Regions from separate parts of the Sorangium sp. So ce117 genome, predicted to be linked through region 1. Evidence: riboswitches for the same ligand, from Rfam matches in the RefSeq annotation. Region 1 holds a riboswitch; the other holds the start of a gene.

The links. Region 1 has a riboswitch for cobalamin ahead of WMF46_RS21240 (TonB-dependent receptor domain-containing protein). Riboswitches for the same ligand answer to the same signal wherever they lie in the genome.
Region 2: another riboswitch for cobalamin. It lies ahead of WMF46_RS05035 (TonB-dependent receptor); the one in region 1 lies ahead of WMF46_RS21240 (TonB-dependent receptor domain-containing protein).

The regions. Positions count from the first base shown of each region.
Region 1 is NZ_CP150309.1:5,678,414-5,682,603, forward strand. Features, by position in the region: gene WMF46_RS21235 (hypothetical protein) at 1-32, opposite strand, end outside; gene WMF46_RS21240 (TonB-dependent receptor domain-containing protein) at 26-2,020, opposite strand; cobalamin riboswitch at 2,264-2,490, opposite strand; gene dhbC (isochorismate synthase DhbC) at 2,732-4,000, shown strand; gene WMF46_RS21250 ((2,3-dihydroxybenzoyl)adenylate synthase) at 3,997-4,190, shown strand, end outside.
Region 2 is NZ_CP150309.1:1,357,875-1,362,064, forward strand. Features, by position in the region: gene typA (translational GTPase TypA) at 1-1,048, opposite strand, end outside; cobalamin riboswitch at 1,140-1,347, shown strand; gene WMF46_RS05035 (TonB-dependent receptor) at 1,588-3,789, shown strand; gene WMF46_RS05040 (hypothetical protein) at 3,803-4,190, opposite strand, start outside.

The DNA.
Region 1 (4,190 bases):
ATCGCGAACGCAAATAGACTGATCTTCACCATGTTGACTCCAGTGTGAAAAACACGCTCCGTCCCGGGAGCGGAAACCCGACGACATCCGTGCGCCGCGCGTCCAGGAGGTCCGCGACGCGACCTCTCACCGCGAGGTGCCCGCCGAGCCACCTCGCCTCCGCGTCGAGGTCGAGGGTCGCTTGCTCCGCGATCACGCCGAGCCCGGCGGGATCGGCGTACCGGCTCGACTGGTACACGGCCCGGATCTCGCCCGACGCGCCCGAGAACACGGCGCCGCCCGGGCGCTTCCACTCGGCGTGCAGGCGCGGCGCGACGACGAGGCGCGAGCGGAACGGGAGGAGGTCGTTCCTCGTCGTCCGCCCCGGCGTCGTGTCCCGCGGATCGAGCAGCGTCGCTGCGATCTCGGCGCGGAGGAACGGGGTCACCTCGACCCCGGCCAGCAGCTCCGCGCCCACGACGCGGGCGCGGCCGACGTTGTACGGGCTCACGTAGCCCTGACCGGACTTCTCGTACGCGACGAGCCCGGAGACCGCGCTCCCGAACGCGAACACGTCGAGGAAGGCGCCGCGCAGCACGGCGCCGCGCCCCGTCTGCGCCCGGATCCCGGCCTCGATCGTGGCGCCCGACTCCGGCTCGAGCTCCGCGTTGCCATGGACGACGCCGGAGACGCCGTACACCTCGCCGAGCGTCGGGACGCGGACGTAGCGGCCCACGGTCGCGAGGAACCGGAGCCTGTCGCTCCCCGCCTCCACGCCGACCCGCCCGGTCGGGACGAGCACGTCGCAAGGGCGCCCCCGGTCCGCGCCGGTGGCGTGGCACTCCCCGCTCGCGAGGGCGTGCAGCGCGAGCCCCTCGCCGAGGCGCGCCTCCGCGCTGACGGCGCCGCGCGCGAACGAGCGCCGCGACCGCGCGAGCGGGACGTCGTCCGGCGCGCGTGAGATGCCCTCGCGCGCGACCGAGAGCACGGGCCGCACCCGGAGCCGGTCGGCGAAGGAGAGCGTCGCCCCGAGCGTCTGCTCCAGGCGGCGGCCGGCGAGCCGGAGCTCCGGCGTCTGCAGCGCGAGCTCGAAGAGAGGATCATGGACCTCCGACCGCGCCTCGATGAACGAGGTGCGCGCCTCGAGCGTGTGCTGCGCCTCTCCGCCGAACGGCACCCGCGCCGCGACGGACGCCAGCGCGCGCCGCGACTCCCCCCGCGCTTCTCGGGACGGCAGGAGCGCGAGCCTCGGCACGCCCTGCTCGCGGCCGGTGCCGTTCGCGATCACGTCGACGATCGCGCCGCCCCCGAGCTCGACGCGCGCGAGCGCCCACGCGTCGATCGTGCGCACGTCGGCGTTCTGCCGGCGCTCCAGGGTGTCGTCGCTCTCGTCGAAGAGCGTCCCGCCATCGTTGACGAACGCGTAGCGGTTCTCCGCGGCCTCCGCGCTCACCCCGACGATCGCGCTCACCGGGCCCGCGCTGGCGCCGGCGAACCCCCACCCGCGCCGCGCGCCGAGCGAGCCCGCCATGGCACCCACGCCGGCCGTCGTCCGCGAAGGCCGCCGCGGCTCGAAGAAGATCGCGCCGCCGGGGCCGAGGCGGTCGGCCTCGATGGGCGCGTGGCCGCGGTAGATCTCGATGCGCTCGATGAGCCAGAGGGGCACGAGGGAGAGGTCCGCCGTCCCCACGACGTCGTCGTTCAGGCGGACGCCGGCGAGGTACACCGGCGTCTGCGTGGCGGTCGCTCCCCGGAGGGCCGCGGTCGCCGGCCCGCCGAAGCCGCCCGACTCGATGATGAGGACGCCCGGCTGCGTGCGGAGCACGTCCGCCGCCCCGAGCCCCGCGCCGATGAGGCGCTCGCGGCCCAGCACCGACCCCGCGACGGACCTGTCCTTGGGCGGCGCGGGCGCGCGCAGGCGATCCCCCTCGACGCGCACCTCCAGCGGGGCTGTCTCCGGCGGAGCGGCAGCGCGATCGCCCTCCTGCTCGGCCTCCGGCCTGCGCCGATCGTCCGCGCGGGCGGCAGGCGAGGCTGTCACGGCGCTTCCGACCGCGAGCGCGAGCCAGCACGCCGCGCCGGCGCTCCGGCGCCGCCGCGACCGACGATCAGAGGAATCAACCATTCACGCGCCGCCTGCCCGCGTCGACCCAGCGCTGCTCCGGGTGAGCTGAGAGCCGAAGCGAGGGGGCTGCGTGACGGGCCACGGCACCGCGCGCGAGCGAGGTGGTCGAGAGCCTGGACGCCTTCCCCTCGAAGGCTCAGGTCAGCGCGCGCCAGAGCACCGGCGCGCGCACCTTCGGCAGGTCTTCGGACTCACGGGCGCTGCGGCCGTCGCCGGTCGCTCTCCTACACATCACCGCTTCCCAGGCTGCTCTGGTGCATGCCCAGTGCTTCTTGGTGATGGTCGTTCCCGTTCACCGCTGCGGGGGCAGTCCCGGATTCTCACCGGGTTCCCTTTTCAGCTCGCCAGGGGTTGGCCGGACGAGCACCGATGGCGGGGCGACTCGTCGCACCCGTCACGCAGGATGTCAACGCAGAAGCGAAGGCCCGGAGCGCCCCGTCCACGGGCCACCGGCGACGCACACCCGAGACAGAATCGGGAGTCCCTTGACAGTCTTGCACGCGCGTGCCATGAGTTACTTGAAACTGATTTTCTTTATCAGTTATTAGAGACGAGCGGCCCGAGACCTGACGTCCAGCGCCCGATGACCTGAGCCCACGTGGCTCTCGACGCCCATCGGAGCTGAATGTGACGAGTTCCATCTCGATACCGGCCTCTGTCGCGCTGCCCGCGGTGAACGCAGGGCAGCTGTTGAAGCAATACACCCCTGAGTCGGCGTTCTTCTTCGCGTCGCCGACACGCACGCTCCTCGCGCAGGGCGTACACGACATGATCCTCGAGCCGAACGGCGCGGATCAGGGCGATCGCCTCGCGGACCGCGTCACGAGGGTGCTCGCGTCGGCGTCGAGGGCCGGCGCCGGCCAGAGCCTCCCCATGGTGGTCGGCGCGGTGCCGTTCAACAGCACGTCGCCGGCGCACCTCATCGTGCCGAGGGCGATCCAGAGCGCGGGCCCGCTCAACCCCACGTCGGAATCGCCGCGGTCGCACCTGCCGATCACCGTCCAGGAGCTGCGCCAGGTCCCCGAGCCCCGCGACTACGTGCGCGGCGTCGAGACGGCGGTGGGCCTGATGCGGTCCGAGGCGCTGAGCAAGGTGGTCCTCTCCAGGATGCTGGAGATGGTCCTGCGAGAGCCGGTCGATCTCCGCCTCGTCCTCCAGCGCCTCTCGCAGCAGAACCGGAACGGCTACACCTTCGCCGCCAACCTCTCGGATCCCACGGCGGGGCTCTCCAGCGTGGAGCGCGGCGTCGCGACCTCGCGCGCGCGGACGCTCATCGGCGCGAGCCCGGAGCTGCTCCTGTCCCGCTCCGGGCTCCGGGTGATCGCCAATCCGCTCGCCGGCTCTGCGGTCCGCAGCCCCGACCCCGACGAGGACCGCCGGCGGGCGATCGCCCTGCTCGCGTCCGAGAAAGACCGGCATGAGCACGCGATCGTCGTCGACGCCGTCGCCGCCGCGCTCCGGCCGTTCTGCCGGCGCCTGAGCGTCCCCGACGAGCCCTCGCTCACGCAGACCCCGACGCTGTGGCACCTGTCGAGCCGGCTCACCGGGGAGCTGCGCGATCTCTCGATCTCCTCGATGAAGCTGGCCACCGCGCTGCACCCGACCCCCGCCGTGTGCGGGTACCCCACGGACCGCGCCCGCGACGCCATCGAGGCGATCGAGCGGTTCGATCGCGGGTTCTTCACGGGGCTCGTGGGCTGGTCCGACGCGAGCGGCGACGGCGAGTGGGCGGTCGTCATCCGCTGCGCCGACGTCGCCGGCCGGGCGCTCCGCCTCTATGCCGGGGCCGGGATCGTCATCGGATCGAACGGCGAGCACGAGCTCGCCGAGACCACCGCCAAGCTCGGGACCATGCTCAACGCGCTCGGCCTCAACCAGGCGTCGGAGAGGGCATGAGCGCTCCGGAGGAGAGCCGGCAGGCGCCCGCGGAGGCGCGACCGCAGGCGCTCGACGGCTGGACTCCGTGGCCGGCCGAGATGGCCGATCTCTACCGGCGCGCCGGCTACTGGCGCGGCGAGACCTTCGGGCGCCTGCTCCGCGAGCGGGCCACGCGGCACTCGGATCGGATCGCGCTCGTCAGCGGCGA
Region 2 (4,190 bases), 4.3 Mb from region 1:
TCAGGTGACGGCTCGTCAGGAATTTCGACTGCTTGCTCTTGCCGGCGAACGTCGACGTGTTGACGCCGATCTTCATCTTGATCGTCGGCTCCTCGACCACGATGCGCGGCAGCGCCTCGGGGTGCGCCGGATCCGTGATCGTGTCGCCGATCGTGACCGCGTCGAGCCCGGCGATCGCGATCACCTCGCCCGCGACGGCGCTCTCGACCGCGACGCGCTTCAGCCCCTCGTAGGCGTAGAGCATCTTCACGTAGCCGCGCGACTGGCCGCCCTCGCCGAGGAGCGCGACGTCGGCGCCGGACCGGGCGGTGCCGCGGACCACGCGGCCGACCGCGAGCCGGCCCACGTAGTCGTCGTGCGTCGTGTTGCAGACGATGACCTGGAGCGGACCGTCGGGGTCACCGGAGGGGCCGGGGACCCGCTCGAGGATGGTCTCGAAGAGGGGATCGAGGTCCTTCGCCTCGTGCTCGAGCTCGCGCTTCGCCTGCCCGAACTTCGCGACCGCGTAGAGCGTCGAGAAGTCCATCTGCGCGTCGCTCGCCTCGAGGTCGCAGAAGAGGTCGAACACCTCGGAGAGCACCTCGTGGGCGCGCGCGTCGCTCCGGTCGATCTTGTTGATGACGACGATGACCGGGAAGCCGCGCTGGAGGCACTTCGAGAGCACGAAGCGCGTCTGCGGCAGCGGGCCCTCGGCGGCGTCGACGAGGAGGAGCGCCCCGTCGGCCATCATGAGCGTGCGCTCGACCTCGCCGCCGAAGTCGGAGTGGCCGGGCGTGTCGACGATGTTGATCTTGACCCCGCGGTACCGGATGCTCGTGTTCTTCGCGAGGATGGTGATGCCGCGCTCCCGCTCGAGGTCGTTCGAGTCCATGACCCGCTCGGCCACGACCTCGTTCTCTCGGAAGGCGCCCGACTGGCGGAGCATGTGATCGACGAGGGTCGTCTTCCCGTGGTCGACGTGGGCGACGATGGCGATGTTGCGGAGATCGTTACGGGGCATATACGGCGGCGGCCGTGTAGCACGCGACCCACGGAGGAGCGAGCCCATCCTCGCTAGAGCCCGAACGTTCGGCCTGCACGGCAAGCGCGCGGGCGGGCGAGCGGAGCAGTAGCGATTGACAGCCGAAGGCGCACGGCCATAGGGTGCGCGCCGTGCTGGTGCCCGGGCGCTCGCCTGGGCCGAAGAGGGAACCCGGTGAAATTCCGGGGCTGCCCCGCAGCGGTAAGCGAGAACGACCTCCACCCCATGCACTGGCCCGCCGAGGGCTGGGAAGCGGTGGACAGTAGGGAGCCGGTCTGACCGGAGCGCTCGCGAGCCCGAAGACCTGCCAGCGCCCGGCGGCGGGAGACATCCGGCGCCGGTTCGACCTGGGAGCCTCGAGGGAGGCGGTGAGGTCCGAGCCGGTGCAGCTCCACCTCTCTGCGCACGTCCCGGATACCGAACCGCCCCCGCGTCGCCTTCCGGTCGCCCGCGGGGGCGAGAGGTCGGTCCAGCGCACCGTGCGATGGCCAGCCATTTCGTCCTCGCGGAGCTCGACGCGAGCGGCCCGACGCCGCTCCGCGCGATTGCGGCGAAGGAGGACACGAATGCTGCGCGAGACGGTCACGACGAGCCACGGGCACCGCCATCCATTTCATCTGCTCGCCGCGTTATCCATGGTGCTGGCCGCCGCGCGGCCCGCGCGCGCCGAGGGCGACACCCCCGACGCGCCCGCTGCCCCGCCGGAGGCCGCCGCTGCAGCGCCCACCGGCGAGGGCGCGCCCGCGGGCGACGCCGCGATCGAGGTCACGATCCAGGCGGAGAAGCCGGGCAGCGAGGCCGCGTCGCGCATCTCCGTCGGACACCGGGAGCTCGAGCTCAGGCCGAGGCTCCGGCCGGGCGACATCCTCGAGTCGGTCCCCGGGCTCTTCGCCGTGCAGCACGCGGGCGGGGGCAAGGCGAACCAGTACTTCCTCCGCGGATTCGACGCGGATCATGGGACCGACGTCGCCTTCTTCGTCGACGGCGTGCCCGTCAACATGGTCAGCCACGGCCACGGGCACGGCTTCACCGATCTCTACTTCATGATCCCGGAGCTCGTGACAGGGCTCGACGGCTACAAGGGGCCTTATTACGCGAGCATCGGCGACTTCGGTACGGCGGGCGCCGTCAACCTGCGCTTCGCCGAGAAGCTCGAGGAGAGCTACGCGCAGGTCAGCCTGGGGCAGTACGGTATCCAGCGCGGCCTCGTCATCGCCTCGCCGGATCTCGGCGACACGTGGCGCGCGGTGGCCGCGGCGGAGATCTACCGGAACGACGGGCCGTTCCTGAGCTCGGAGCGGCTCAAGCGCTTCAACGTGTACCTGCGGGCCACGCACGATCTGGGCAACACCGGGAAGGTCCAGATGACCTGGATGTCGTATGGATCGACCTGGCACGGCTCCGGCCAGATCCCCGCGCGCGCCGTGTGCGGCGAGGGCGAGCAGGGCGGGTTGAACCCGCCGCCCTCGGCGTTCGGACAGCCGTGCATCGACCATTTCGGCGCCGTGGATCCGACCGAGGGCGGGGCGACCGAGCGGCACATGGCGTCCGTCGCCTACTCCACCGCGTGGCGGGACGCCGATCTGAGCGCGCTGGCCTACCTCGTCCGGTACCGCTTCACGCTGTACTCGAACTTCACGTTCTTCAGCGAGGACCCCGTCCACGGCGACCAGATCGAGCAGAACGACGACCGCACCGTCGGCGGCGCCGATCTCCGGTTCCGCAGGCAATACGAGCTCGGCGGGGCGAGGTTCACGACCTCGCTCGGCGCGCAGATCCGCGCGGACGCGATCGACAAGTCCCTCCACCACGACGAGGCGCGCGAGCGGATCGAGGAGAAGAGCAGGACCCACGTCGATGAGAGCCAGATCGGCGTCTACGTCGAGCAGGACGCCCGGCTCCGGCGCTGGCTCCGCGTCGTGCTCGGGGCGCGCGCGCAGTGGATCGACGTCAACGTGGACGACCCGGGCGAGGACCTCGAGGCGGTGGGGAACAGGTCGAGCGGCGCCCGGGGACAGATGCAGCTGCTCCCGAAGCTCACGGCGATCGTGTCGCCCGTCGAGGGGGTCGATCTATTCGCCCACTTCGGGCGGGGCTTCCACTCGAACGACGCGCAGGGCGCGGTGCTGGGCGAGGGGGCGGCGACGCTGATCACGCCCGCGATTGGCTACGAGGTCGGCCTGCGGGTCGCGCCCTTGCGCGGGCTGTCGCTGAGCGGGGCCGCGTTCCTGCTCGACCTGGACTCGGAGCTGGTCTGGAGCGGCGATGCGGGCGCGACCGAGGCGTCGGGGCAGACGCGGCGCTACGGGATCGAGATCGGCGGGCGCTACCGGCTCCGGAGCTGGCTCTTCGCGGACGTGGACGCGACCTTCACCCGCGCGCGCTTCCGCGAGAACGCCGGCAACGCGAGCGCTGTCGCCCTCGCGCCGACCCGGACGCTGACCGCGGGCGTCGGCGTCCGCCCGACCATCGGCGCGTTCACGCCGTTCGCGGCGCTGCGGGTCAAGGCGATCGGCGCGCGGCCCGCGACCGAGGACGAGTCGCTCACCGCCGAGGGGTTCACGGTCGTCGACGCCAACGCCGGGCTGCGGTGGAAGAACGTCGAGGTGGCCGTGGACATCCAGAACGTCTTCGACACGACGTGGCGCGAGGTCCAGTTCGCGAGCGCGTCGCGGCTGCCGTACGAGCCGGCCCCGGTCACCGGGATCCACTACTCGCCGGGGTGGCCGTTCACCGCGATCGGGCGGGCGACGCTGTACTGGGAGTAGACGCCGCGCCGGCTCATGTCCGGCGGAGGTCCTCGCGCAGCGCGTCGAGCGATGCCCGGAACGCGGCTTCGCTCACGGCGGCGCCCGTCACCGCGGGCAGGAGCTCTGCGAACATCTGCCAGGCTTCCCCGATGTCACATACCCTGTGCGGATAACGCTGGCGGGCAATGAGCGTGAGCCCTGTCACCACGCTGCGAACCATCGCCGCCTGGAACCCCGAGCCCTCGAAGACGACCGCTGAGCACCTGATGGTTGCGCTCGCCTCCGCGAGGAAGCTCGCGATCGCCCTGCGCGCGGGCGCCGGCGGCAACGACGCCCCGCTCTCGACGAGGGTGAGCAGCCCTATGCCGCGCGGGTGCTTCTTCGCGAACTCCGCGCACGCGTCCCTCAGGTGGCGCGCG